2 regions of the Pseudoalteromonas sp. SG43-3 genome follow, and region 2 is predicted to be linked to the other one. Evidence: predicted binding sites of a transcription regulator. Region 2 holds the regulator's gene; the other holds the start of a gene.
What was found. The regulator LexA, encoded in region 2, represses DNA repair genes until DNA is damaged. The targets are predictions, from matches to a motif close to TACTGTATNNNNATACAGTA.
Positions count from the first base shown of each region.

Region 1: a site for LexA is predicted at 3,872-3,891, ahead of dinB (DNA polymerase IV). Genes of this name have one in related genera too.

Region 1 covers NZ_JACJFC010000001.1:215,486-230,675, forward strand. The annotation lists gene H5157_RS01075 (fumarylacetoacetate hydrolase family protein) at 62-682, shown strand; gene H5157_RS01080 (ABC transporter substrate-binding protein) at 633-1,556, opposite strand; gene H5157_RS01085 (aldo/keto reductase) at 1,674-2,726, opposite strand; gene H5157_RS01090 (thioesterase family protein) at 2,745-3,173, opposite strand; gene dinB (DNA polymerase IV) at 3,904-4,956, shown strand; gene H5157_RS01100 (leucyl aminopeptidase family protein) at 5,086-6,606, shown strand; gene H5157_RS01105 (methyl-accepting chemotaxis protein) at 6,678-8,315, opposite strand; gene H5157_RS01110 (S9 family peptidase) at 8,458-10,683, opposite strand; gene H5157_RS01115 (HIT domain-containing protein) at 10,795-11,199, shown strand; gene H5157_RS01120 (dipeptidyl-peptidase 3 family protein) at 11,241-12,941, opposite strand; gene H5157_RS01125 (HDOD domain-containing protein) at 13,238-14,077, shown strand; gene H5157_RS01130 (amidohydrolase) at 14,133-15,190, opposite strand, start outside.
Region 2 covers NZ_JACJFC010000019.1:66,654-81,843, reverse strand. The annotation lists gene H5157_RS16425 (S41 family peptidase) at 1-633, opposite strand, end outside; gene H5157_RS16420 (endonuclease) at 734-1,387, opposite strand; gene H5157_RS16415 (DnaJ C-terminal domain-containing protein) at 1,619-2,587, shown strand; gene H5157_RS16410 (chaperone modulator CbpM) at 2,587-2,907, shown strand; gene H5157_RS16405 (hypothetical protein) at 2,970-3,695, opposite strand; gene H5157_RS16400 (hypothetical protein) at 4,009-4,389, shown strand; gene H5157_RS16395 (PaaI family thioesterase) at 4,390-4,830, opposite strand; gene lexA (transcriptional repressor LexA) at 4,998-5,615, shown strand; gene coxB (cytochrome c oxidase subunit II) at 6,099-7,241, shown strand; gene ctaD (cytochrome c oxidase subunit I) at 7,241-8,833, shown strand; gene H5157_RS16375 (cytochrome c oxidase assembly protein) at 8,833-9,363, shown strand; gene H5157_RS16370 (cytochrome c oxidase subunit 3) at 9,399-10,274, shown strand; gene H5157_RS21060 (DUF2909 family protein) at 10,177-10,485, opposite strand; gene H5157_RS16360 (SURF1 family protein) at 10,500-11,240, shown strand; gene H5157_RS16355 (transmembrane cytochrome oxidase associated protein) at 11,230-11,724, shown strand; gene H5157_RS16350 (heme A synthase) at 11,753-12,742, shown strand; gene cyoE (heme o synthase) at 12,755-13,684, shown strand; gene H5157_RS16340 (SCO family protein) at 13,681-14,298, shown strand; gene H5157_RS16335 (STAS domain-containing protein) at 14,450-14,722, shown strand; gene H5157_RS16330 (response regulator) at 14,731-15,093, shown strand; gene H5157_RS16325 (chemotaxis protein CheA) at 15,104-15,190, shown strand, end outside.

The DNA of each region.
Region 1 (15,190 bases), on a different contig from region 2:
TAGATTGAACAAATTTTAATCCTGAAAGGTCAACAGGTCCAATAACTGAGACATTATTTATATGCATTCAATAAAGTTAGTATCTGAAGAATTAACACCATCAAAAGTAGTGTGTGTTGGTCGTAATTATACCGCACACATTGCAGAGCTAAATAACGAAACGCCAGATCAAATGGTTTTATTTAATAAGCCAAATAGCGCAATTACTAATACGTTATTTGCAGCTCACAACGGCGATACGCTGCATTATGAAACCGAGCTATGTTTTGTAGTTAAAGATAAAAAATTTGCAGGTGTTGGACTCGGCCTTGATTTAACTAAGCGTACTGCGCAAAGTAAATTAAAAAATAAAGGGCTTCCATGGGAGCGCGCTAAAGCGTTCGACGGCTCTGTAATTTTAACTGATTTTGTAGCGCTAACTGATGCAATGAAGCACTTTACCTTTGAACTTAAAATTAATAATGAAGTGATTCAGCGAGGTGATACTCATTTTATGCTGCACAACCCTGACTCAATTTTACAAGAAATTAGTGAATTTATGAGCTTAGAAGACGGTGATGTAATAATGACAGGTACACCGTCGGGCGTAGGTGAGGTAACAGCTAAAAGTATTTTTGCAGTGGCGCTTTATGCTAATGATCAGTGTTTGCTTGAGCATCAGTGGCAAGTAAGTAAAAATTAATGACTTGCTGTTGGTAGTGTTTATCAAAGTCAGTAAAGGTGGTTTTAAGCCAATTATGCTGACTTTGTTGATACTCAGGCGATTGAAGTACATTATTTTTTAATGCGCGGTTAATTTTTTTAAGGGCTTGCTCTGCAAAATTATTAGGTGCTTTAGCCGCACAGCCTATTGCTCCTCTTATAAATTGAATGTCATTTTCTGCAATTGGCACACTTTCTATATTCGTATACTCCCCTTGTTTATTAAAGTAATCAGCCATAAACGGGTAATCAATTGAGTAGTCTAAAAAGCCGTGACTCAAGCGTGCTATAACAGCCTGACTTTCATTTTCGCTACTCCAACTTAACGAAGACTCTTTATCTCGTTTTGTATTTTCAATAATTGTATTAATTTTAGTTGTAAATTTACGTGCAGCCGCTTGCCCGTATACATATTGCGGGTCGGTTAATAAATTAATAAGGTGAATAGGCGAGCCGTGCTTTTCTTCTAATTGCGGCTTTAGCTCTTTAGTCGTGATAATTGAAAATGGGGGATATACCGTTGTTGGATTTGAGTAGTTAAGTTGTTGGTTATTATTTTTTTTATAAATAACACACGGAAAACATACATTTTTCCCTTCATTTAAATATTTATTTATACGCTGCTGAGGAACAATTAAGCGAGTATGTTTTACATCAGTTATGGTTCTGATGAGTTGCTCGGTTAGGTTGTCGCAAATACCGCCTTGTGGTGCGCTTTCACTTTTAGCTATATGAAAAGGGGGCGTGTAACTTTGCAGCCAAATAATCTCTTCTAGAGGTTGTACTTTTTGCTCAACGGCGTGCGCGTTGAATACAATTAATAAGCAAAATGCATAGTATCCGTTTTTCAGCATTGATAAGTGTTCGTTGAATTAAGAAAACTTAATAAAAGTATAGTGTTGGTTGTAGTAGGGTCAAATATTTTAGTTAAAAAGCAACCTCATTCAAGGCTGCTTTTAACTCATACATGCTTAATAAGGCATCGGATGGTTTCTAAATATGGTGTTAATCTCACTAAGAATTTCGTCGTTTAGCGTTATGCTAAATGCGTCTATATCTTCCTTTAATTGAGCTATAGATGTTGCCCCAATAATTGAAGAAGTTACGCCATCTACTTGGTTACACCATGCTAAGGCTAGTTGTGCTGGAGTAATATTGTTTGCATGAGCCAGCTCAACATACTGCTTAGTTGCTTGCTCTGCATTGGGTGTATCTCTAAAAATACCGTTACGCTGCATGAAGGTCCAACGAGAACCTTCTGGGCGAGCACCGTTTAGGTATTTTCCCGTTAATAAACCGGCTGCTAAAGGCGACCACGGTAAGTAGGCAATATCTTCGTGTACACATTGTTCTATTAAATACGGCCAGTCTTTAGCGTGCGCTAAGCTAAACTCATTTTGAATAGATACCATACGCGGTAAGTTATGCTCTTTGGCCAAACTTAAAAACTGGCTTATACCCCATGGCGTATCGTCAGATAAACCGCAGTGCTTAATTTTACCTGCTTTAACACATTCATTAAGGCCTTCTAGAATATCAAGCATACTAGCTTGCTGCTCTTGTGTATTTACGTCGGTAAATTTAAGAGTGCCGGGCCATTGTCTGCCAAAGTGAGGGGTAGAGCGGTTTGGCCAATGTAGTTGATATAAATCAATGTAGTCTGTTTGAAGTCGCTTAAGTGAATCATCCACGGCTTCTATTACTGTTTGGCGAGTAATATTGCCGCCATCACGTACCCACGATAATCCATTGCCTGCAATTTTTGTAGCTAGTACCACATCGCTGCGCTTTTGCTGATTACGCGATAGCCAATTGCCAATAATTTCCTCGGTTTTACCATAGGTCTCTGGCGAAGGAGGTACAGCATACATTTCGGCTGTATCAATAAAGTTTACGCCTTGCTCTAGCGCGTAGGCTATTTGTTCATCAGCGTCGCTTTGAGTATTTTGTTTACCCCAAGTCATACTCCCTAGGCACACTCGAGATACGTTTACGCCACTGCTACCTAGTGGGTTGTATTGCATAAAAATTCCTTAACTAAATTAGTTTTGAGCATGGCTGATTAAAGCCGATAAAAGAGGCTCGGAGATTGGGGCTTTTTGCCCTGTAGTAAAATCAAACATTACAACTTTAGATGCACCCGTAGTCGTTATTGCTTTTTGTGCATGGCTGTAAACTGTGTAGTTCATGGTAAAGCGATCTGTTTTAAGATCTGTAATTGTAACGCCTACAGTGAGTGTGTCGGGAAAAGTTACTGGGCGTTTATAGCGAACGTTATTTTCGCTTATTACTGGGCCCACACCGTTTGGGCTTATTGTGTCGAACAAATTTATTTTATTTAAAAAGTCGATTCGGGCTATTTCAAAGTAACGTAAATACACTACATTATTTACGTGTTGTAGCGCATCCATATCAGCCCATGCTACGGTGATATCGGTATGAATAGGGTGCTGATCTTTAAACGTTTGCATTATTTATTGGCCCTTGATTTTTAAAGTACTTAGATTATCAACATGGTGTTACGAGCTCAAGGTAATTAATGGCATGTTTTTTTATAAGATGATTGTACCTGTTTAATTTTAGGTCTACAGTTAAATTACACAGACACACAAAAACACACACAAAGGTAATAATATGCAGAATATAATTAATTGGTCCTTAGCTTGTTTGGTTTTTATAGCCTCTTTTACCTGTTACGCGATGGGGAATGAATCTGGCGCTATCATTTTAATGTTGGCAGGATTTTTATTTGAGGTTATGTATTGGCTACGTGGTTATAAGAGATCGGAGGACAATAAACACTTTTTTTAATCGTTAACTAGTAGGGCCTGTTGACCTTTCAGGATTAAAATTTGTTCAATCTAGGGGCTATTTAATCGCGGCGCGAGGTTTGTGACCTAGTGGGCTAAGTAAAAACCGAGCAAAGCTTCCGCGTCCTGCTCACGCCCCTTACCTACATCCATGTAGGCAACAAAGAGTAAATTGCCCCTAGGCAGAACCCTTCGGGCAGCGTATGTTTGGCATTTGTGCTACGTTATCGCCTATTTATGGGGAATAACCACACTACATAGGCTCTGCCTTGCCTAAATACCAAACATACTGCTGCAAATTTAACCTCGAAAGATAAACAGGCCCTAGGCTTGCTTATCACATTTGATTCTATAATAATGACTGTATAAATAACCAGTTTTTGTTGTGGTGATGAAGAAGTTTATTCACATAGACATGGATTGCTTTTATGCAGCAGTAGAAATGCGAGATAATCCAAAACTTGCATGTGTACCGCTTGCTATTGGAGGCAATAGCCGACGAGGCGTGCTCTCAACCGCTAACTATATAGCTAGAGAGTATGGCGTGCGATCGGCTATGTCGAACTATCATGCTAAACAATTATGCCCCGATTTAGTTATTGTCCCAGGGCGCATGGCTGTATACAAAGAAGCTTCAAACCAAATACGTGAAGTATTTAGCCGCTATACAAACTTAATTGAACCCCTTTCTTTAGACGAAGCCTACCTAGATGTAACAGACAGCACCGCTTGTAAAGGCAGTGCCACACTTATTGCACAGCAAATAAGAGCCGATATTTACAATACTACAGGGCTCACTGCATCAGCTGGTATTGCACCGATTAAATTTATTGCCAAAATAGCCAGTGACGAAAATAAACCGAATGGTCAATTTGTCGTTTTGCCTGATGAGGTCGATGACTTTTTAGCGCAATTACCGCTTGGGAAAATTCCAGGAGTGGGCAAAGTAACGCTCGAAAAGCTAAATTTAAAAGGCTTATATACCGGCAAGGATGTACGTGAAAAAGGCGTTAACTGGATGCAGCAACATGTGGGTAATTTTGGTGTGTCGCTTTATCAAAAATGTGCAGGTGAGTATGTTGGTAAAGTATCCACAGATCGTATAAGAAAATCGCTGAGTGTTGAACATACCTACGAGTACAACAAAACAAGTTTGCAAGAGTGCTTAGATGAGCTGCCAAGGTTGTTAGACGAATTAGTTTTAAGGCTTAATAAACAGCAGTTACGAAACCGTATTAATAAATTGAGTGTTAAGGTGAAGTTTGCAAATTTTGTAGTGACCTCTGCCGATCAGGTATACCACGAGCTCAACACAGAAATATTTATCCAACTGTTTACTAAGGCCTACCAGCGTGGGCTACAACAGCCTGTAAGATTACTTGGCATAGGCGTTGGCATTAAAAACGAGCCAGAGCAAAACTTCCAACTTAGTATTCTCGATTAAGCTGTAAAGCCTGTAACTCCAAGTTGCCATTTATTGATAGGTTATGTGATTAGCTCATCGCTCCTTGCTGGTCTTCAATATTTAAATCGACGATAATAGGGGCTTATGTTTTCTAACAGGACCTTATTTATGGCATACCCTCAAGCGGTTAGTGCAAGCCTTGAATGCACATCTCATGATGCGCTTATTATTATTAGTAATGACTTTTCTCAGTTACCAAATAACTCATTACGTGATGCTATTTTAGCTCAAGCAAACGTAGATTCTCGCATCGGTAAGCAAGTTACTTTATTAGTAATTGAAAACAAGCGCGTTGTACTTGCGCCAACCGGTCCGTTAAATAGAGATTACGACGACGTGCGTCGTTATTTTGATGCTGCTAAATTAGCAATTAACGAAGCAAAAGCGTCGGGCAGTATTAACCCTGCATTATTTTTACCAAATTTAAATGGCGATAGCCGTTATCAGCATGCTTTAGAGGTTGCTTATTTAGGCGCTTGCCAAGCCTTATGGCAGCCATTAGAAGCGCGTGAATATCACGGTGAAAGCATTGAACCAATTACACAGATTGGTTTAGTTGGCGCAAGCGAGCAAACTATTAAAGCTGTTAATGCAATTGCAGCTGGCCAATATGCAGCGCGTGACCTGTGTGGTACTGAACCTGAGCGTATGGCTCCCCCACGTTTTGCTGATTACTGCGTTGAATTGTTTAAAGGCTCAAACATTGCAGTTGACGTAATTGATGATATTGCAGCTATTGATAAAAACTACCCAATGCTAAGTACAGTTGCTCGCGCATCGTATGCAGTTGAGCGCCATCACCCACGTGTTGTCAAGCTTGAATATGTACCAGAGGGCGAAATTACTCGCACACTTATGTTTGTAGGTAAGGGCCTTGTATACGATACAGGCGGTGCAGATTTAAAAGTAGGCGGCCATATGGCAGGCATGAGCCGTGATAAAGGCGGCGCAGCTTCTGTTGCGGGCTTTATGAAAGCCGTTGCTGATTATCAGCCTAAAGGCGTTAAAGTGGTCTCGTACTTAGCTGTTGTTCGTAACTCTATTGGCTCAGATTGTTTTGTGCCAGATGAAATTATTACTAGCCGTGAAGGTGTTCGTGTCCGTATTGGTAATACCGATGCAGAAGGGCGTTTAGCAATGGGCGACCTGCTTAGCGAAATGAAAGATTTAGCTAAAGGTGAGGTTAATCCAACGCTGTTTACTGTTGCTACATTAACGGGTCATGCAGCTCGCGCAATGGGTCCTTACGGTGCGTATGTTGAAAATGGTCCAGCTCGTAGTGCTGGTGTTTCACGTCAAATAGCTGACCTTGGAGATTTGTGGGCCGATGGCGCTGAAGTATCGCGTTCACGCCGTGAAGACTACGACTTTATTAAACCACGTACGCTAGCTGACGATGTTTTATCTAGCAATAACGCAGCATCTGCCGTTACTGCTCGTGGACATCAGTTCCCTATGGCGTTTATGGCTATTGTTGGTGGGCTTGATAAGCACGGTAACGACTCTGCACAGCCTCTACCTTATGTTCATATGGATATAGCAGGTAGCGGTGTTGAAGGCGGTGATTGGCAGCATGGTAAGCCAACAGCTGCATCAGTAACGAGCTTGTTTGCACGTTATTGTTTGTAAGCTAAAAACTTACATGTAATAAAAAAGCCCTGTTAATTCAGGGCTTTTGCATTTTATGAGAACGCTATCGATTAATCTAATTTAAAACGATTAACTACGCTCGAAAGACCTTCGCTACTTTGTTTGAGGTTATCACTGGCATCGGTAAGCTGCTTAGTATTATTTAATGATTGCTCAGTTGATTGAGATAGCTCATTAATACGCAAATTAACCTCGTCGGCAGCTTGCGTTTGTTGTTCTGTGGCACGTGCTATTTGGCTGTTCATTTCGGTAATAATTGAAACAAGTCGTTCTATTTCATTAAGTGAAGTATTGGCTGATGACGCCTGCTCTACGGTAGAAACTGAAAGTGCTTGGCTTGATTTAACTGCTTCTACTGCTGCTTTTGCACCTTCTTGTAGTTTAGTGATCATGGTTTGAATTTCGTCAGTACTTTGCCCTGTACGACTGGCCAGTGTTCTTACTTCATCTGCAACAACAGCAAATCCTCGACCATGCTCTCCTGCGCGAGCAGCCTCAATGGCAGCGTTTAATGCCAGTAAGTTTGTCTGCTCCGATATACTTCTTATTACATCAAGCACAGAGCCTATATTATGGCTCTCGTTGGCTAAATCTTCTGTTACACGGCTTACTGTTTCAATGTTGCTTGAGAGCGTTTCTATTGCTGTAATTGTTTGCGCAACCACATTTTTACCCGTTGATGCATTTTGTGCTGCATCCTTAGCTGCTTGCTCTGCGGCTTCAGCGTTACGGCTCACATCGTGTATTTGGTGAGTCATTTGCTCCATTGCAGCTGCAACTTGGGTTGAACTATCGTTTTGAAGCTCAATAAATGAGTGGCTTGTTCTACTTGAGTCGTCAACTGTATGCGCATGTTCGCTTACATCGTTTGCACTTTGTGCTACATGAACAAGTGACTCTCGCATTTTTAGAGCAAATAAATTAAATGAACGTGATAGTTCAGATATTTCATCATTACCGGATTCATTTAATTTACGGGTTAAATCGCCTTCGCCTTGAGAAATGTCTTTCATCATATCGGCTGCTAAGCGAGTCGGTATTAAAATACTCTTACCTATAAAGTAACTAAGTAAAATAACAGCAATAATCATAATTATTGCACTGATGACTATAAGGTTACGTTGCTCGCTAAATGCTTCGTCAATTGAATCAAGGTAAACACCCGAGCCAATAATCCACTGCCATTGATTAAAACCTTTAACAAATGCGATTTTTTCAACCGGTTTATCTTTACCTGGTTTTGGCCATTTATAAGGGATAAATCCCTCGCCAGAGCGTTTAACTATATTTACCATATCAACAAACAATGCTTTGCCGTCAGGGTCCTTGTTATTAGTTAAATCTTTTCCATCAAGCGCAGGTTTTATAGGGTGCATAACCATTGTTGGCTGGTAATTGTTAATCCAAAAGTAATTGGTTTTGTCGTAGCGCAGTGCTTTTATTGCATTAAGTGCTTGTGATTGAGCTTGTTGTTGAGTGAGAGTGTTATCTTGTTCAAGCGCATAATAGTGCTCGATTATACTGTACGCCGTTTCTACTACATTTTGTGTTTTTATGTATTGCTCGTCTTTTAGCGAACTATATTGATGAGTTAGGCTCGATATACTAAGTATTATTAGTCCAAATACAACGATGGCTATTAACAGTGAAAAACGCTGGGATATACTAAAACTTCGTAGATTAGGCATACATTTATCCTCAAAAAGTGTGCGCTTTAGCGCATAGAATAAGCGTAGCTAAAAAAAGAGTTTAATCTAGGCTTAACGCCTATTAATGCAAAAAAAAGGCTGATTTATCAATCAGCCTTTAGTCTGTTATTACTTTACTTGCTTATTTAACGTCAAAATGGCGATTAAAGAAGTTTGTAATTGTTTGATGTAAGTGTGTTTGCACTTGTTTACCGCGTAGGCTGTGCTTAGAGCCTGGGTAGGTCATCATTTCAAACTGCTTTTCGTTATCTTGCAGTTGTTTAAACAACTTAGTTGAATGCGTAAACAATACGTTGTCATCAGCCATTCCATGGTAAATCATTAATGGGCCTTTTAAGCCATCAGCATATGGAAATACTGCGCTGTCTTCATAGCCTTTAGCATTTGTATCGGGGTGACCTAAATAACGCTCTGTGTAATGTGTATCGTATAGAGCCCAATCGGTTACTGGAGCACCTGATACGCCGGCTTGAAAGTAATCGCCCGCTTTAAACATAGTCATAAGTGCCATGTAGCCGCCGTAGCTGTGGCCATAAACACCGATGCGTTGTGGATCAACGTAATCAAGTGTACGTAAAAACTCTACGCCTTTAATTTGATCGGCAACTTCAACCACACCTAAATGTTTATAAATAGCATCTTCAAACTTTTTACCACGGTTGTACGAACCACGGTTATCCAGTTGAAAAATTACGTAACCTTGTTGCGCCATGTACTGAAAGTACAAGTTTTTACTGCGCCAGCTATTCGTCACTCGTTGAGCATGCGGGCCGCCGTATACGTTAACAATAACAGGGTGCTTTTTGCCATCAGCAATGGTGCTAGGCTTAAATAAACGGTAATGCATAACTTGACCATCATCGGCTTTAATTGTGCCGTATTCTGGTTTTGTTAAGTCGCTTAAATAAGGAGTAAGGGGGTGGCTACTATCAAGCTTATTTTCTTCAAGCCAGGTAATAAATTCACCGTTTACTTTACGAAGTGCTGCTGAGTTTGGTTTATTATCAGACGAGCTATTATCGATAAAGGTTTTATTGTCCTTTGCTAGCACAACATTGTGGTACTGACCTTTTTCGGTAATACGTTTAGAATCGCCTTTTTTAAATAAAGGCGCGCTGTATAAATGGCTTTCAAGCGGTGTATCTTTTCGACCGGCAAAATACACAATGCCTTTTTTCTCATCAATACCTTTTAAGCTATCAACAGCCCAGTCACCTGAGGTAATCTGGCGAACAAGTTGACCGTTTGTACGATACAGATATAAATGTTTAAAGCCGTCGCGCTCAGATGCCCATACAAAGTGTTTTTTGTCTTTTAAAAACTCAAGATCAAAATGTAGGTTAATCCACGTTTCGCTATTTTCGGTCAGCGCTACTTTTTGGGCTTTAGTTTCGCTGTTATAAAAACGCAGTTCTAATTTATGTTGCGAGCGATTTTGCCATTGGTACGAAAGTGTATTGCCGTCTTTTAGCCATTTAGCGCGTGCAATGTAAATGTCTTCATCTTTACCTAAATCAATCCAATCTACTTTTTGGTCGTTTAGCTTAACCACACCAAGTTGAATTTTAACATTATCGGTACCTGTAAACGGGTAGCGCTGGTTAAATAATTTAACTTCATCAGCGTAAATTTCGTTACGGATAGCTTCTTTTACAGGGGTTTCGTCAACGCGGGTATAGGCAATTTTAGTTTCATCACCTGACCACCAGTAACCTGTCATACGGCTCATTTCTTCTTGAGCAACAAATTCGGCCATACCATTTTTAATTACGCCGCCGCCATCTTTACTAAGCTGAATCTCTTTACCTGATTCAAGCTCTAAAGCATAAAGGTTTTGCTCTCGAATAAACGATACGTAGTTACCTTTAGGTGAAAAGCGTGCATCGGTTTCAAATGCTTCAGTGTCGGTTAGTTTTTTACTTTTAGCTGAGGCTAAATCGTAATAATAAAGGTCACCATTGAGTGGGAATAAAAGTGCTTTGCCATCTTTAGACCATTTGTATTCAAGTATGCCTTTACCAAAAATACGTTGGCGTTCGCGGCGTGCTTTTTCTTCATCTGATAGGTTTTCTGGGCCTGAAAATAACTTTGCCGAATCAACTAGCACACGGTTGGTGTTATCTTTTAGATTGTATTCCCATAAATCGTAGCGGTTGTAGTCATCGCTTTTGCCTTGTAGGTAAGTTACACGGCTGCCGTCAGGCGAAAATTTAAGTTGTACAGGTGATTTACCAGAAAGGCTCGGATCGTCAAAAATTCGCTCCAGCGATAAAGGTTTTGCTTGAACACTAATAGCGCCAACCATTAACGGTATAGCTAGTGAGAGGTGTTTTATTTTTTTTAGCACAAGGTTGCCTTAGCTTATTATAAATATTGCTTTGATGGTAAAGCCAAGCGTGTGCAACTGCAACTAAATGCTATAAAGTGGCGATTATCAAAGACAAAGTAGGACATAGCAATGACTCACCCTGAATTTAAACTAGCGCCAGAACTTAAACGCGACTGTATAGAACTTGCCGATTGGCCGTTGTGTAAAGTACTTTTATTGAACGACAGCTTGTATCCGTGGTTTGTATTAGTGCCTAGGCAGGCTAACTTAAAAGAGATAATTGATTTATCTGAGGATGATCAAATTGTTTATTTAAAAGAGTCAGCCAAGCTAAGTAAATTATTAATGGATGTATTTAAACCTGATAAATTAAACATAGCGGCTTTAGGTAATATGGTGCCGCAATTACATATTCATCATATTGCGCGTTTTACGAGTGATGCTGCATGGCCTGCGCCAATATGGGGTAAACACCCAGCAGTGCCTTATACAGATCTACAAATCACAGAGCTAAAAAAAGCGCTGCAGTTTTAAGCTGCAACGCTTTTTTAGGGTTTAACTAAGTTTAACTAAACTTATTTAAGCCCTAGTACTTCCTTACCTTGCTTAAATGTTACATCTACAGGGATATTAGCTTTGCTTAGTTTTTCTAAGTCTTTAGCAAGTTCTTCTTTAATGTCGCCATGCGTTGCAATTAGTTGATCTACTTTTTCGTAATCGCCATCACCTTGTAAGGTTAAAATTAAGCGAGAAAGCTTGGCCATTGCAATGCTCATTTTTTCCATATTAACGCGGTATAAGCCTTCTTCATTTTTAGAAAAAGCACCTTCTTGAGCAAAAAAGTTAAAGCGGATCATATTTGCTTTACCATGCGCGCTTGATGCGCCAAAACGAACTGAGCGGAATATACCTGCCATGAAGGTGGTGTAATAATCTTCAATAGTGCCTTCAGTAATTTCGCCTTTTTTAAGTAACTGTTCAATCATGTATAGACCTAAAATATCGGCTTTACCTTCTTCAAGTGCACTTGCGTGTTCTTGTAGTGATTGACGAACAGTACCTTTACCTGTGATTGTATTTTTAATACCTAAACCGTGAGCCACTTCATGGAACATCGTATTGGCAAAAAATGCGTCAAAAGTAATGTGTTTACGCTGCTCTGGTACAATTAACTGCTCTGAAATTGGCACTAAAATTTTATCAAATTTAGCACGCATTGCGTTTTTAAGTTGCAGACGACGAGTTCCTTTTTCTAGCTGTACTTGCTCATCGTTTGGTAAGTTAATTGCTATTGTTTTACTACCCGCGTTTGAATGCCCAGCGTAGTAAACAACATCATATGCATTTAGGTCGGCGTCAGAGCCTGGTACTTCTTGTTTGTACTTAGCATCTACAGGTAAGCCTTTTTGAAGTTCAGGTAAAAATGCTGCAAACTTAGCTAAGCGTTCGCTCCATTTTAAATCTTTAATAAGTACGTAAGATTCATAAGCTGCGCGGTAACCAAATAATTGATCTTCATAAGTTTCAATTGGACCAATAACCACATCTACTGGGTTATTTTTCATATCCATCCAAGCAAAGTCAGATACTTGAAAGTCATCTTTTTGTAGAGCATCGGCACGCAAGTTTAGATAGTTAGCAAATTCTTTATCGTCAGCAAGTTTGCTTGCATCACGTAAAATATCAGCGGCTTTTGCAAGCTCATCAGCGTATTCTTTTGAATAAGGCACGCTGTAAAGCTTACCTTGCTCATCACGCTTAATTACAGAATAAAGCCCTGTTTTATCTTCAACGTCTGCATTGTTTAACTCTTCTTTGGTTATATCAGCAGGGTAAAACTGTGCGCCAAGAGGTTTTTCTTTATAGCTGGATAAAAATGCTTCATCACCATTTAAACGATCCCATGGACCATAGTTAATATCAGCAAATTTACGTACTTTTTCATCGTTTAGTTTTGCTAAAAAAGCATCTTTATTTTCACCAAATGCTTGCTTCCAAAATAACTCATCCATTATTTTTGAAGCGTCAATAAGCTTTGCAACCATTGCTCGTTGATTATCGCTTAAGTGCGATAAATCACTTTGTAAGCTAAAGTCGGTGTAAATATCTAAACGTTGTTTATCTGCATTAATAAGCTTAGGGCCTGACTGTGCACTGCTTTTTTGAGCAAGCTCTACGGCTGTGTTGTCGGTAGAAGACGGCGCTTGTTCAGAACATGCGCTAAGAAAAACAACACCAGAGAGCATAATTGCTTGGCTAATTTTATTTAAGATCATTATATTGCCTGTTAAAAAGTAAGTTTAATAATTTGTACTGCTTTAGTTAAAATATTAAGTATGTACAAACGCTTCCTTATTGTGAGTGCATTAAAGCAAAACTAAATGGTAAATAGCAAGTATTTGGCGTTGTAAGGCAAGCATGAGCGGTAAAGCATTATAAATAAAAATAAACTTCTATAATTTTCTTAACTTTATCGGTAAGTTAGACAATACTAATTATATTACTAATACGAAAATTAACTGCCTGAGTTTGCAGTTACTTTACAGGCTGAACACAAAAGGATGGCAGCTTTATGTCTACAGAAAACGCTTTATTAACGATTCTAGTCGATAGAATAAATAACGATACGTTGGTTTTACCAACGCTACCTGAAGTAGCAATTAAGGTTCGCCAAGCTGCAGATAACCCAGATGTGAATTTAATCCAAATGTCAGATGTAATCTCACAAGATCCAGCGCTTTCAGCTCGTATGATAAAAGTAGCTAATAGTGCGATTATGGGACGTTCTGTAAAAGTATCTAATTTACAACAAGCAGTGACTCGTATTGGATTACGTCAAATTAAAAACATTGCTACAGCTATGGCTATGGAACAATTATTTGTATCAAATAATGAGCTAATTAAAGGCTACATGGGTAAGGCATGGCAAAAAACATTAACCGTTGCTAGCCATTCAATATCACTTATGGAGTTTTATTTAAAAAATAGTAAGCACACGTCACTTAACCGCGATTCTATTACACTCGCCGCACTTGTTTATAATATTGGTGTATTACCAATTTTAACTGAAGCTGAGCGCCACCCAGAGGTATTTGCTAATCCAAGCTTTTTGGCTCATGCAATTCAAAAGCTTAGCGGAAAGGTTGGCTCATCTATTATGCAAGCGTGGGAATTCCCTAAAGAGTTTGTTGATGTAGCTCAGAGCTGGGCTGACCCAAGTTACAAACCTGAAAAAGTAAGTTACGTGGATTTTATTCGAGTAGGGGCTATTTTAGAGGGCACGTTACAGGTTTCTGATAAGTCTGCAGCGCTGCAAACGTATATAGACAAAGGCGTTATACCGTCTATGCAGCTATTCACAAGTGATGAGTACAACGACATGCTAAAAGATGTGAAAAACATGTTTAGCTAAAAGTGCCTTCCTACACAACCAAAAAGGGTTAACTTGCGTTAACCCTTTTTTAGTTTTATTTTTCGGTGGTATTTTCTGTCTTAGTTTTTTCGTATCGCTTTATTCCTGCTACCCATGTTTGCAGTACGTTTGTTTTGTATATCTCCTCAACAGGCACTTTAAAGTAGTCTTTATCAATTAAAATAAAGTCGGCCCATTTACCTTTTTCTAAACTACCCACCTTAAATTCTTGATGAGCTGCATAGGCGCCGCCAAGAGTAAATGCACGTAATGCATCTTCGCGGCTTAGTACTTCACTTGCACGCCAGCCGTTTTCCGGTAGTTTGTTATGATCCATGCGTGTGATGGCTGAATACAAACCATCAAATGGATTTGCAAGCTCTACAGGGTAATCAGAGCCCGCTGCAACAACCGAACCTTGCTGTAAAAATGTTTGCCACGCGTAGGCGCCGCTTAGTTGTTTTTCAGTTAAACGCTGCTCTGCCATATGCATATCAGAAGTGGCATGCACCGGCTGCATTGAAGGGATTATTTTTAACGCTTTAAAGCGAGGGATATCATCAGGGGTTACAATTTGGGCGTGCTCTATTCGGTTTCGCAGTAATATACCGCCCGTTTTTTTAAACACATTTTGATAGGCATCAAGTACTACTTTATTTGCTTTGTCGCCAATGGCGTGAGTATTTGCGCTAAAGCCGCTTTTAAAGCTTTGTGTAAAGAGTGCTTCGAGTTTCTCTTGCGTTTCAAGCATTAAACCATGGTGACCAGGTCTGTCTGCATATTCTTCAATAAGTGCTGCACCACGAGAGCCCAGTGCGCCATCGGCGTAAACTTTAACACTGCGAATTTCCATAAAGTCATTTTTGTCGTGGTATCGGCCTGCCTTTAACATTGTGTCTAAATCAGGGCTTGCACCACTTAACATTGCCACAATACGCAGTGGTAAATTACCAAGGTCGCCGCGCTCTTTATAAACCTCCCATGTGGTTTTATCAATACCTGCATCGTGAGTAGAGGTAATGCCTAAACTTAATAAATGTTTACCTGCTGCATCTAGTGAGTCACTTATATCTTGTTTTGAAGGGGCTGGCATATGCTGGGTAATTAGCGATT
Region 2 (15,190 bases):
ACCCGACTGTGTATTGGAATTAATGCTAACACCGTCAACTGAAAGTACAGTATCACCACGTTGAAAGCCTATTTGGCTTGCAGGTGAATCATCTTCAAGATAAGCGACGCGTAAAATACGGTCGGCTGTATCGCCAATAAACGCCCAATTTATACCGTAACCAGAAGTAACGCCCGATTGCGCTTCTTGAAAGTAATCTTCAGTAGGTTCTGAAAAATGAAAGTTATCTTTTTTTGCTCCTGAGTCGGTAAGCTGCTCTGTTTTTAATTGGGCAAAATAATCGGCTACTGTGGCAAAGCTTTCAGGATCGTTATCGGCAATCTCATCATACCAAAGGTAGGTTTCGTCGCTCCAAGAACGAAGCCAGAGTTTTTCGTAAAGGGCAGAACCGGCTTGATCTGGGTAAGGCTCGTTGTTATTAAAGGGATCGTTACCCGTACGCGGGGTTTCGCAAAAGTTTTTTAAATCGTTAGAGGGTTCAAATACACCCGCAGTCCATGTTGGACTGCTACTAACAGGTGTTGTAACTACAGGGGCTGAGTCGATACCGCTACCGCCGCCGCCACAACCGGTCAAAGTAAAGCCCGCAAATGCAGTGAAAATGGCAAGCGAGGTTTTATTATTTTTAAACATAGTTAAGGGCTTTTTTGTAAATAAGTTGTTTAAAATATTACAACACTCGCTCGTTTATTCAACATTTATAACTTTGATTTATGTAAATGAGTGTTAAAGCTTAGAGCTTGCTCGCACTACTTGTATCTGCGAATGCTTGCTTTTGCCATGCATTAAATAACTTTTGCTGTTTATCAGAGATTTTTAAACCGTATGTTTTTTGCATGTAAGCGTAGGTGTCAGCTATACGTTTTCGTGCATAAACAGGCGGTTCAACTACACGTTGCTTAAAGTTTACTTTTACTTCGCAACGACCATATTGTGTGGCGTTTTCGCTAAGCATACCAAAACGATAATTAGAGCGATCGGCATTAATTTCGCCAATAGCTGGCGCTAAGTTATTTATATCAGCTTCCATTTTTCTAAATTTAGCACTTACTTTACGGCAGTTTTTACGCCCGCCATCTTGCCAGCATTGTAGCTGGTGACCAAATTCCCACGCCGGAACAATGTGCTCCCACTCAATGCGTAGTGCTCGCACATTTACTTTACCTGAGCGGGTAAGGGTATTTCGAGGAATGTAACCACAGTTAGACGGGTCAGGAACGAGTTTTTTGCCTTCTTTTTTAATATCACAGCCGCAGTAAATGCTTTTGGCGTTGTCAGGTAGGGTTTTAATTAAATGTCTTTTAGCCGTTGAAAAACGGGTAAATTGTTCGGCTGATACCGAAACGCACACACAACAAGCCAATAAGGCCAGAATAAATCGAGTCATATCCATCACAAATGTGAACTACAGGAATAGGCAGTTTAAAGCCTTGAAGATAAAAGATAAAGTTAACTTAAGGCCTACGCTTATATTAATAAAAAGTGCCTGATTAATTTTTTACTCAAAGTTATTTTCACTATTCATTTATTTCTCACTATTTATCGTATTTTAACCACACAAGGTTACCCGTTAAGGAGTATGCTTAAAGCTTACTCAATATGAGGATTTGGATTGCAAATGAAATTTGTTGATTATTATGCAGTGCTTGGAATATCGCCTGATGCAGATGATAAAGCGGTTAAAGTTGCTTATAAAAAGTTAGCCAGAAAATATCACCCAGATGTAAGCAAAGAGCCTCAAGCAGAAGATAAGTTTAAAGAAATAGCAGAAGCTTACGAAGTCATCCATAACAAAGAAGAACGGGTAAAATACGACGAGTTACGTCGTCACCAACAAAATCGTGCTCGTCAACAGCAAGGCCATTATGGTGGTAACAATGCCTCTTCGCAAAGTAATTATCAGCAAAGCGATCCTCAAACCGACCAAGAGTTTTCTGACTTTATTAATTCAATGTTTGGCGGAGCTGGTGGATTCGATCGTTCCGGGCAGAGCAGAAGTAACGCCGCTCGCGCGCAAAAAGGACAAGATGTGGAAATAGAGTTCCCAATTTTTCTTGAAGAGACTTTAGTTGATACCGTGAAGCCTGTTGAGTTTATGTTACCGCAGCGAGACAGCAGTGGCCGTGTCACTGAAATTAAAAAATCACTTAAAGTGAAAATTCCTGCAGGCTCAGTAAATGGCGAGCGAATTCGACTAAAAGGGCAAGGCGGATTAGGGTCAGCTAATGGGCAAAATGGCGACTTGTATTTACAAATTAGTTTAGTGCCTCACCCATTATTTGATGTTGAGGGTCATAACCTAAATATAGTTGTCCCTCTTGCACCATGGGAAGCGGCTCTTGGTACAAAGCTAAATTTACCTACGTTGACAGGAAACATCCAATTAACTATTCCTTCTAATAGTCAGTCTGGTCAACGCTTGCGTATTAAAGGTAAGGGATTAATGAGTAAAAAAGCTAAAGGTGATTTATTTGCTGTGCTTAAAATTGTTAATCCAACATCTGTTGATGATGCCAGTAAAAAACTGTGGGAAGAATTAGCCAAAAAAGCTCACTTTGATCCCCGTAATAACTGGAGCAAGCCATAATGCAAATTATCGTGACACAAAAAGACGATTTACTTACTAGCAAAGAGCTATGTTTGAGCAGTGATATTAGCGAAGCAATTTTATATGAGCTAGTTGAGCATAATATTGCGGTTCCAATTGAGGGGGATCATGTTACGCAGTGGCAATTTACGGTATCTGCAGTGACCTTAGTTAAAAAAGCGGCCCGTATCCAACATGACTTTTCGTTAGATTGGTCGGCAATAGCTTTAGTTTTACAATTGCTGGATGAGCGTGATGAGTTGATTTTCGAAAACGAAATGTTAAAGCGACATTTGAGTCGATTTAAGCACTTGGAATAAAATAAGCCCTAGGCTTATTTACTCTTTGATAAGTGGGCGCTAGCTCTCAAAAACCAATATGACTACTTTGATTTATTCTTATTTTTAATTCGGATAAATCGTTTTAGTCGTATATTTTGTATTAGTAGTAATATTCCACTTAAACAAAAAAGTACGCTAGTTGCTGAAAAGCTAATAAGTAGTGGATTATTAAAATTCTCTCGCTCATCGTAATCCATAATATGTAACATCCAAAAAAAGTCGAATATTCGCCATAGCGTGCTGCGAACGGTAACAACTTTGCCGTTATTTTCTGACAAGTACAGTGTTGTGTTAAATGTGTCGTCAAATTGTACCTGCCAAACATTGGTTTTATATCCAACTTCTCGCATACCTTGCTTTAGTAGTACAGCGCTTGTTACTTGAGCGTCAATAAGTAAGTGTGCTTTAGCATTTGCGGTAATTTGTATTTTAGTTGGCGGTTCAAATGGTCGGCCTGTTATGCCATTGAAGCTTTGCTGCTCGTTATTACTAAAGACAGTAATAAGTGGTGTAGTTAAGAAGTTCTCAAAAATTATTTGTGTTGGATTAACCACCTGAGAGGCAATATCGTCAAGGGAGGCAACATAATCAGCCTGCGTAAATGGGTTATTAAGAGTACGTGTTGCAAGATGCTCCCCATGAACTTTATCAAGAGGGATTGCACTCATAATTAAACCACCTAGTAACCATGCTAAAATTTGTAGTGCTAATAAATAACCTAACCATTTATGTAACTTGCGAGCATGTTTAAATATTTTTTTATTCATGTTTTAGTCTTATTATTTTTAGAAGCTAGTTTATTACATTAATGGGATAAGTTACTGCGACATTTTGTCGCAGTTTAAACTATAGCTTACTGTAATCATTTAAAAATAAAAAAGATTACACTTAAATTCCTAACATGACTTATCTGTTTAATTGAGCTGAATGTTTTATATCCAGCCAGCTTTAAATGCTAAAAAATACTTAAAAGCTGCGAAATATCCATATAAAGTGGTTAATAGAGCATAGTTGATTTGGTATAACGGTAAAACTGCGTTAAAGTTTGCAATGAAATTATTAGAGGATAAATACGAAACGATGTCGGAAATTCAATTTTTAAATGTAGATCTTGAGCTTGAATCAAAGCAAGATATTAGTTTGCTAGTGGCGGACTTGAAAAAAGTCGCGACGATTTTACATTATGACAAAGACGAATACCGTCAACTAGCGCGTATTGAAGCTACAGGTGAGGTGAGCACACCTGATAAAGCCATAAACCATATATGTGAGCTTATTGAATCGTGTTCGCGTAACGCGCTAAAGCAATGGTTAAGCTGTTCACGTAGAACGTTTGATATTGGTTTTGAATCAGGGACTTCTCCTAAGTGCTTTAATCAAGCCTTAGATGCAGATACATTATTGCGTATATCTGCGATTGGTGCGGGTATGGAAATTACCATTTACCCAATCGAAAAGTAACTATCTTCGCTCTACGACTGCTGCGGTCATTTTTGATACGCAGCACAGCTCATTGCGGCTATTTGTAATTTTTATTTCCCACACTGAACTACGTTTGCCAATATGAAACGCTCTTGCCGTTGCTGTTAAAGTGCCGTTGCGAGATGCTTTTAAATGACTTGCGCTAATCTCCTGTCCTACACAGTAAAATTTAGTAAAATCGACAACAAAGTTAGCGGCATAGCTGGCAACTGTTTCGGCAAGTACAACGTTAGCACCGCCGTGAACCATCCCCATTGGGTTATGATGCTCAGGAATTGCCGGCATTGTGGCAACCAAATAATCATCGCCAATTTCTGTGACTTCTATCCCCATAGTTTTCATTAATGTTCCTTGGCCATTAATGCCTTGTTCTAACTGCTTGCACAGCTCTAAGGTGATGGGCTGGTACCAAATACTCATAATGTCTCCTTTGCATTTTTAATCATTTATAAACTTAGCTTTAGTTATATCCCTAAAATGTACACAAGTGAAATTACTTTAGCTATTTTAAGGCTTAATTTAAATTTGCGATTTTTATTTAACTGTATATACTCACAGTTAAATGTACTGTATGGAAAACCAGTTGTATGCGACCATTAACGAACCGCCAAGCTCAAATACTCGAACTAATTAAAGTTTTTATTAAAGACACTGGTATGCCTCCTACACGTGCTGAAATAGCGCAAACATTAGGTTTTAAAAGTGCCAATGCTGCTGAAGAACATTTAAAAGCACTTGCTAAAAAAGGCGCAATTAAAATGAAACCAGGTGCAAGCCGTGGTATTCAATTAATTGAAGAAGAAGAGCCAGAACAATTAGGTTTACCGCTTATAGGGCGTGTTGCTGCTGGTTCACCTATTTTGGCGCAAGAGCACGTTGAAAGTCACTGCAAAATCGATCCATTAATGTTTAAACCGGCTGCAGATTTTTTACTACGCGTTAACGGTATGAGCATGAAAGATATTGGTATTATGGATGGTGATTTACTTGCTGTACATCGTACTCAAACCGCTGAAAATGGACAAGTTGTTGTTGCTCGCCTAGACGAAGACGTAACTGTAAAACGTCTTGAGAAAGCGGGTCGTAAAGTATTACTTCATGCTGAAAACGACGATTTTGACTCTATTGAAGTAGATCTTGAGAATGAGTCTTTTAATATTGAAGGCTTAGCCGTTGGCGTTATAAGAAACGCTGATTGGATGTGACTTTAAAAATAGCTTTTAAACAAGCAGTTTTATAAATGCGTACTAATTAGTACGCATTTTTGTTTTAGAATTTGTACTAAAAAAAGGGCGTAAACAGCCCACTGACTATTTAAGCTGTAAACTTTTTTGCACTTATATTTTCCCCCTCCGAATGCGTTAAACCCCTTTGTTTTGCTCATATTTTGAACTTCCTGTTGCCCAGTTGATTACCGATTTTTTATTAATTATTCAATATCACCTGATTGTTTTTTATACTAAAACTTGCTTGTTGTTCGTTTTTTAGCTAATTGTTAATGTGCTGAGCTAATAATAACTCACAGCTTTTTAGTTTTGAGAACACACAATATACACAAACTCGTTGTTGGCGCAGCAAAACCAATCAATATTAAATAAGATTGGCTAAAAAAATAAAAATAACGAATTGGCGTTTAAGCCGTATGCCTCTTCGCTTTGCATTCGCAATAGCATCAAAGGAGCCGTCACATGGGTAAACTGACCTCTACCTTGTGGCTTATATTATGTGTTTTTTCGCACCCAGTTTTGGCTAACAGCCAATACAATATGCGCAAAGGCGTAACCGATATAAGCAATAATGTATATCAGCTGCACATGACCATATTTATAATATGTTGTGTGATTGGGGTGATAGTGTTCGCAATTATGTTTTGGGCACTTATTCATCACCGTAAATCTAAAGGGGCTGTACCTGCCCAATTTCACGAAAGCACTAAAGTAGAAATACTTTGGACTGCAATTCCGTTTGTTATTTTAATTGCTATGGCAGTACCAGCCACTAAAACCCTAATTGCAATGGAAGATGCCAGCAAAGCTGATCTCACTATTAAAATTACGGGTTCGCAATGGAAATGGCATTATGAATATATGGGCGAAGATGTAGAGTTCTACTCTATTTTATCTACCCCGCAAGATGAAATCGCGAATCTTGCAGATAAAAATCCTAACTACTTACTTGAGGTTGATAAGCCTCTTGTACTGCCAATAAATCAAAAAGTACGATTTTTAATGACTTCTGACGATGTTATTCACTCTTGGTGGGTACCTGATTTTGCAGTTAAAAAAGATGCGAACCCCGGCTTTATAAACGAAACATGGACGAACATAAACGAAGAAGGTACTTACCGAGGCCAATGTGCTGAGTTGTGTGGTAAAGACCATGGCTTTATGCCCGTTGTGGTGGTCGCTAAATCTGAGGCTGATTTTAAAACATGGCTTACAGATGCAAAGCAGGCTAAACAAAAAGCAGCATTAGCAGATGCCGCATTACTTGATAAAACCCTCCCAAAAGAAGAATTAATGACTTTAGGCGAACAAGTATATATGGCTAATTGTGCTGCATGTCATCAACCTACTGGCATGGGGTTACCGGGCGTATTTCCTGCACTTAAAGGCAGCCCGATAGTGCTTGGCGATATAAAAGATCACATTGATGTAGTTATCCATGGACGACCCGGTACGGCAATGCAAGCTTTTGCCAAGCAGTTATCTATAAAGCAATTAGCTGCGGTTATTACTTATAAACGTAATGCGTGGGGTAATGATACGGGTGATGTTATTCAACCGAGTCAAATACAGACAGCACTTGATGCCAAAGTGGAGGCGAACTAATGAGTAGCATAGTAGAACAACCTAACGCCAATGAAGCTCATCATGCTCATCACCCAGCTAAAGGTTTTAAACGCTGGCTTTACACAACTAATCATAAAGATATAGGTAGTTTATATTTAATTTTTTCGCTGACCATGTTCTTAATTGGTGGCGCAATGGCCATGGTGATCAGGGCTGAATTATTTCAACCAGGTTTACAGTTGGTCGACCCTCACTTTTTTAATCAAATGACCACAGTGCATGGTTTAATTATGGTGTTTGGTGCGGTTATGCCCGCCTTTACAGGCCTTGCTAACTGGATGATACCACTCATGATTGGCGCGCCAGATATGGCATTGCCAAGAATGAATAACTGGAGCTTTTGGATTTTACCGTTTGCGTTTTTAATCCTATTGGCATCGTTATTTATGCCTGGTGGGGGTCCTGCATTTGGTTGGACTTTTTATGCACCACTGTCCACAACATACAGTAATGATAATACTGCATTGTTTGTATTTGCCGTACATATTATGGGAATTAGCTCGATAATGGGCGCAATCAATGTGATTGTAACCATAGTGAACTTACGTGCCCCCGGCATGACATGGATGAAGTTGCCCTTATTTGTATGGACGTGGTTAATTACTGCCTTTTTATTAATAGCCGTAATGCCAGTGCTTGCAGGGGCTGTCACTATGGTACTTACCGATAAGTATTTTGCGACCAGCTTTTTTGATGCCGCAGGCGGTGGCGACCCGGTGATGTTCCAACACATTTTTTGGTTTTTTGGTCACCCTGAAGTATACATAATGATTCTTCCTGCCTTTGGCATTATATCTACAATAGTGCCTACCTTTTCTCGTAAAAAACTTTTTGGTTATGCATCAATGGTCTACGCCACATCCTCAATTGCGCTACTTAGCTTTATTGTTTGGGCGCATCATATGTTTACCACTGGGATGCCGGTCGCTGGCGAGTTGTTTTTTATGTACGCGACCATGCTTATATCGGTACCTACAGGAGTAAAAGTATTTAATTGGGTTGCCACAATGTGGAAAGGCTCAATAACTTTTGAAGTGCCAATGCTTTTTAGTATTGCGTTTATTGTGCTGTTTACCTTGGGTGGTTTTTCGGGATTGATGCTGGCAATTACACCTGCTGACTTTCAATATCACGATACTTATTTTGTAGTGGCGCACTTTCATTATGTATTAGTAACAGGGGCTGTATTTTCGATAATGGCAGGGGCTTATTACTGGCTGCCCAAGTGGACGGGCAATATGTTTAATATCACATTGGCTAAATGGCATTTTTGGCTATCGCTGGTGAGCGTGAACGTACTGTTTTTTCCTATGCATTTTGTAGGGCTTGCCGGTATGCCGCGTCGAATTCCCGATTATGCACTTCAATTTGCCGACTTTAACGCAATCATAAGTATTGGTGGATTTGCCTTTGGTTTATCGCAATTGTTGTTTGTAGCTGTGGTAATTAAATGCGCGCGTGGCGGTGATAAAGTGCCTGCAAAAGTATGGGAAGGGGCAGAAGGCCTTGAGTGGGAAGTTGGCTCTCCAGCGCCATATCATACTTTTTCTACGCCGCCGGTAATTAAGTAATGACACACGCACCGCTACTCAAACGTTTGGTACTTATTTGCATAGGCATGTTTGCCTTTGCCTTTGCTTTAGTACCTTTGTATGACGTGTTTTGTGATGTAACAGGGCTTAATGGAAAACCTTCGCTTGAGCAGGCAGAGCAAAGTACACAAATAGTACAAAACCGAGAAGTCGGCGTTAGCTTTACTACTCACGCACAAAGTGGTGCACCGTTTGAAGTCAAATCAAAAGAATACAGTGTAGTGGTAAAACCCGGTGCAATGCGTGAAGTAATGTTTAGTGCTAAAAATAACAGCAATCTGGATAAAGTAATGCAGGCTGTACCATCAGTCTCGCCAGGTAAAGCGGCAAAGTATTTACATAAAATAGCCTGTTTTTGCTTTGATCAGCAACCTCTAAAAGCAGGGGAAGAACTTGAATTTAAATTGCTTTTTTATGTTGATACCGCACTGCCAAGCGACATTGAAGAATTAACTTTATCTTATACCGTATTTGATATTAGTGAACAGCTGGTGGCAAATAATAACTAGCTTTTTAAACTAGTGTGAAACTAGGAGTAAATAAAATGAATCAAGAATATGAGCATTATTACGTACCTGAGCAAAGTCCGTGGCCTATTGTAGGTGCTGTTGCATTGTTTTTTATTGCAGTAGGGGCAGGCTTAACAGTTATGAGTGTAGGTAAAGAAGGTGGTAGCGGGGTTTATCTGCTTTATGCCGGTATTGCTGTACTTGTGTATATGTTGTTTAGCTGGTTTAAAAATGTAATTAGTGAGTCAGACCAAGGTTTGTACTCAGCACAAATGGATCGCTCTTTTAGACAAGGTATGAGCTGGTTTATTTTTTCTGAAGTTATGTTTTTTATGGCCTTTTTTGGTGCGCTTTTTTATGCACGGGTATTGTCGGTACCTTGGCTTGGAGGCGCAGGCAATAATGCAATGACTAACGAGGTATTATGGCCTACTTTTGAAGCCGTTTGGCCGCTAGTTTCAACACCTGCTGGCGAAACTACTCAAGCTATGGGCTGGCAAGGCTTACCACTTATAAATACCTTAATACTGCTTACCTCCTCAGTTACTTTACATTTTGCCCACGTAGCGATGGAAAACAATAAACGCACTCCACTTAAGGTTTTTTTAGGCGCTACTATTTTATTGGGTGTTTGCTTTTTAGGGCTGCAAGTTGAGGAGTACATGCATGCATATAATGACCTTAATCTAACGCTAGATGCGGGTATTTACGGTAATACGTTCTTTTTATTGACTGGTTTTCATGGCATGCATGTAACGCTAGGAACCGTACTTTTATTTGTAATATTTTTACGGATATTAAAAGGGCACTTTACTAAAGATAAGCATTTTGCTTTTCAAGCAGCTGCTTGGTATTGGCACTTTGTTGATGTGGTGTGGCTGTGTTTGTTTGTATTTGTATATGTGCTGTAGCGTTTATTGGCGAATTATTTGCTTTAATAAAACCAAGTTTAAGCGCTGCAATAACAACAACTAAAACAACGACCGAAAACAATACGCGACGACCTAAAAAGTGAGACATAGGTCGTCCCCCAGTTTTCCCTGACACCATAATAAACAATGCTCTAAATAAGTTAAAAAGTATAAATATTAACAACAGTACGATAATAATTTTAATAATCACTGAGTTGACCCTTTATGCAGTTAGTTTTATGGCACAAACAAAAGCTTAGTTCACTAATCACACTTTGTATGGTTGTGGTTGTTGTACTTGTGTGTGTGCGACTAGGATTTTGGCAGTTGGAGCGGGGTGAGCAAAAACAGCAGCAACTAACCGCTATTGCTAAGCAACAGAATCGGGGTGTGGTGAGCTGGTCTCAATTACTTAACCTGCCTGATAGCTGGAACAAAACAGGTGTATTGGTTGAGTTAAAAGGGCGGTTTGTACAAAACCAATATTGGCTTTTAGATAATCAAGTTTATAACGGACAAGTAGGGTACGACCTACTTGCTTTACTAAAGCCAGCCAGCGAAGAAAAAGTGATTTTAGTTAATTTAGGATGGGTAAAAGCGCCTATATCTAGAGATACACTGCCAATGGTTACTCTGCCTACAGGTGTTTTTATTCTTAAAGCGCAAATAAAAGAAAATAACCTAAGTAGCTTTACGCTTGAAGATAAAACTACAAATAACGACTTACCTACAAGAATCCAATCTATCGACTTGAATATGCTGAGCACTCAAAGCCAGCAATCATTAATTAATTTTATGGCTTACAGACAAGGTACTGGTGATGAGATTGCAACACCTCATTATGAGGCCGTTGTTATGAGCCCTCAAAAGCATAATGCCTACGCTGTGCAATGGTTTTTAATTGCTGTTGCATGTGCTGTTGTGGCTATTTTTGCGAGTAAAAAAAGGACACATAATGAAAAATAATCCCCTTTTGTTGTTTGTGGGCTGCTGCGCAATCCCATTGGTTTTGGCATATGGCGCTTTAAAGTTTGATTGGTTGCCTACTGCAATTACTAATAATGGTGAGTTTTTAAGCCAAGAAATAAAACTTAAAAATTGGCCGCAAAATAATCCCAAACAATGGACTATCGCACTTAATTATTCAAACGAATGTAACACCCCATGCAGCGAACAGCTCAATGCACTTAATAACTTATATGTGGCACTTGGTAAAAACCAAGGCAAGGTTGATATGGCTGTAATGGGAAGCCCCGACAATAAAAATCTACCATGGAAAGTTATTACCGAACAACAGAGTTTAAATCCTGCAAGTTTATATTTAATTGATCATATGGGGTTAGTGGTACTTGAATATCCCTTTAAGGTCGAGCCACAAGAAAACCGTTTAGTACAAAAAGGGTTATTAAAAGATCTAAAAAAATTACTTAACTATTCTCGTTCTAGCTAATTAAGTTGAGCTTAAGTTGGAGTATCTGATGTATAAAAATTATAAAAACTTAGTATTAATAACAGGATTACTCGCTTTGATTGTAGTTGCTTTAGGTGCGTACACCCGCTTAAGTGATGCAGGTTTAGGGTGCCCCGATTGGCCTGGTTGTTATGGCTTTTTAACGGTACCTAAGCATGAGGCTGACATAGCCTTAGCAACTCAAAGCTACCCCGATATGATGTTCGAAACCGCAAAAGCGTGGAAAGAAATGATTCATCGCTACTTTGCAGGTGCTTTAGGCTTACTTATTTTAGGTTTATTTGTGTTGGCTTTTTTAAAACGCCAATATCCAACTACGCCAGTTAAATTGCCTTTGGCTTTACTTCTACTCGTGGTATTTCAGGCTGCCCTTGGTATGTGGACAGTAACCATGAACCTTCAGCCGCTTATTGTAATGGGCCACTTATTAGGTGGCTTTAGTATTTTGTCACTTATAACGCTTTTATATTTACGGCTAACCGCAAAACCTATTATGGGTGGCGATAGCGGCGCAAAACGCTATTTTGGTTTAAGTTTAGTAGCGCTCAGTGTATTAATTATCCAAATTGCACTTGGTGGTTGGCTGGCTGCAAATTACGCCGCTCCTCATTGTAGTGGTTTGCCATTGTGTAATTATGCACAACCGTTTTCATTGAGTAGCGTATTTCAATTACCACTTGAGCACAGTAATTATGAGTTTGGTGTGTTATCGCAGCAAGCGCGTATGTCTATTCATTTATTACACCGCATTTGGGCACTGGTTACTTGCATCGTTCTGGCGCTAATTATGTGGAAAATATACAGCCAAGCGTACTCTAAAAAAATTAAAAATTGCGTGGTGAGCGTATTGCTTACCCTGCTTTGCCAAATTAGCTTAGGGCTTATTTTAGTACATTGGCATATTCCGTTGGGAGTTGCACTGGCGCATAACTTGATGGCTGCCATACTATTATTAAGCATGGTTAGGTTGTGTTATTACCTAAAATCACGCACATAAAGGGGAAATATAATGGCACTTATAATTGATAAAAAAATACTGCTACCCGTTAATGCTCAATCGCTAATTTCGCGTACTCATAATTTGCTGCAAGACTACTTAGCAATTAGTAAATTTAAAGTGGTAGCCATGCTGGTACTAACAGCTTGGGTTGGTTTAGCGCTGGCTCCTGATGTAGGGCGAGGTATGGCTGTACAGTTTATTAGCTTGTTAGGTATAGGACTACTTTCTGCTGCTGCAGCGGTTATTAATCATGTGGTTGATAGTGAGATAGACTCAAAAATGGCAAGGACTCGTCATCGTCCTGTGGCTAAAGGGCGCTTAAGTAAAACACATGCGCTTAGCTTTGCAGCTGTTATTGGGGTTGCTGGTTTTATTATGCTAATGGTGTGGGCTAATACTTTAACCGCTATATTAACGTTATTTGCATTGGTAGGTTATGCATTTGTTTATACATCATTTTTAAAGCGTGCAACGCCGCAAAATATTGTTATAGGTGGGTTGGCTGGCGCAATGCCTCCATTATTAGGTTGGGTGTCAGAAACAAACCAAATGGCAGCAGCCCCTTGGTTGCTCGTAATGATAATATTTACCTGGACCCCACCACACTTTTGGGCGCTGGCTATAGCACGAAAAAGTGATTATGAACGTGCTAAAATCCCTATGTTACCAGTAACCCATGGAATCGACTTTTGTAAAACGTGCGTCGTTGCCTACTCTGTTTTACTCGCTGTTGTTTGCGTATTACCTTATTTAATCGGTATGTCTGGATTAATATATTTAATAGGTGCGTGTGTATTAAATGCAGTGTTTATATATAAAGCCGCCAAATTAAAAATTGCTGGAAATGATGAGACTGCAATGGACTTATTTCGTTTTTCGATTATTCATTTAATGGTACTCTTTGTAATCTTATTTATAGATAAATGGCTCCCTTTATGAAGCAGTTATGGCTTGGATTAATTGTTGTTTTTGTTTTGTTTTTATCAGCATGTTCAAATGAAAATAGTCCACCAGATGTAGATGCATTAGTTTACGAAAATGCAAAGCCATTGTCTGATTTTACGTTAAACGATCAGCGCGGCGAATTAGTGACTAAGCAACAATTTGTAGGACAGTGGAATTTAGTATTTTTAGGCTACACAAGCTGTCCAGATATTTGTCCATTAACACTTGCTAAGTTAAATGCTGTTTATAAAAACTTACAAGCAGATTATCCGCTACAAATTTGGTTTTTATCGGTTGATCCAAAACGCGATACACCAGCTAAACGAAAGCAATATATAGATTACTTTAATCCTGACTTTTTAGCTGTATCAGGGGAACATAAACACCTTTTTCCTGTTGTTAGAGAGCTTGGTTTAATTTACGCGATTAGCGATAGTAGTGAATCAGAATATGCAGTTGATCATAGTGCTTCGGTCGCTATGGTTGATCAAAATGGAGCCGTTAGAGCTATTTTTAAACCAGAATTTAAACAAGGTAGTGTGCCATTAATTAATGCGACGACTTTAACGCAAGAGTTTAAAAAAATAGCCGATTACTACAAAAACTAGTTTTTACTTTTTACCAATTTGAAAGGAGCTTTAGGCTCCTTTTTTTGTTTTTTAACGACGATTTAAATTTAATTAAGCATTTTATGGCAATTTTAATAACTAGGGCTAAGCTTTTGTTATGAATTGAATTGACAGGGAATGCACCTACTAAATGCTAAAACTTCCAAGCGAACTTGCTATTACGCAAGTTGAAACACTACATCAAGATTTACTGCACGAACTCAATAGCAACGATGATATCTGTCTTGATATTAACGATGTGATTTCTGCTGATACTGCCTCAATTCAACTTTTATGCGCCTTACAAAAACACCTACTTACCATACAGCACAAAATCATTTGGGTAGGCAGTAGCGAGGCCTTAACACATACAATCAATAAACTTGGCTTAAGCCAATACTTAACAACCGAAAGTAAAAGTTAGGGGTATATATGAAAAGAATTTTAGCGGTTGATGACTCAGCATCGATGCGTCAAATGGTGAGCTTTACATTAAAAACCGCAGGGTTTGATGTAACCGAAGCTAAAGATGGCAGTGAAGCTCTCGCTATTGCCAAGCAGCAAGACTTTGATGCCGTGATCTCAGATGTAAACATGCCAATAATGGATGGAATTACATTAATACGAGAGCTGCGTACTTTGCCTAGTTATAAATTTACACCATTACTGATGCTTACAACTGAGTCGGGTTTAGAAAAAAAAGTAGAAGGTAAAGCTGCTGGGGCAACAGGCTGGATTGTTAAACCATTTAATCCCGATCAGCTACTAGCGGTAATTAAAAAAGTTATTCGCTAAGGAGCGCAGTGTGAGTATAGATTTAAGTCAATTTTTTGAAGTTTTCTTTGAAGAGAGTTTTGAAGGCCTAGATACCATGGAGGCTGAGCTATTAAAC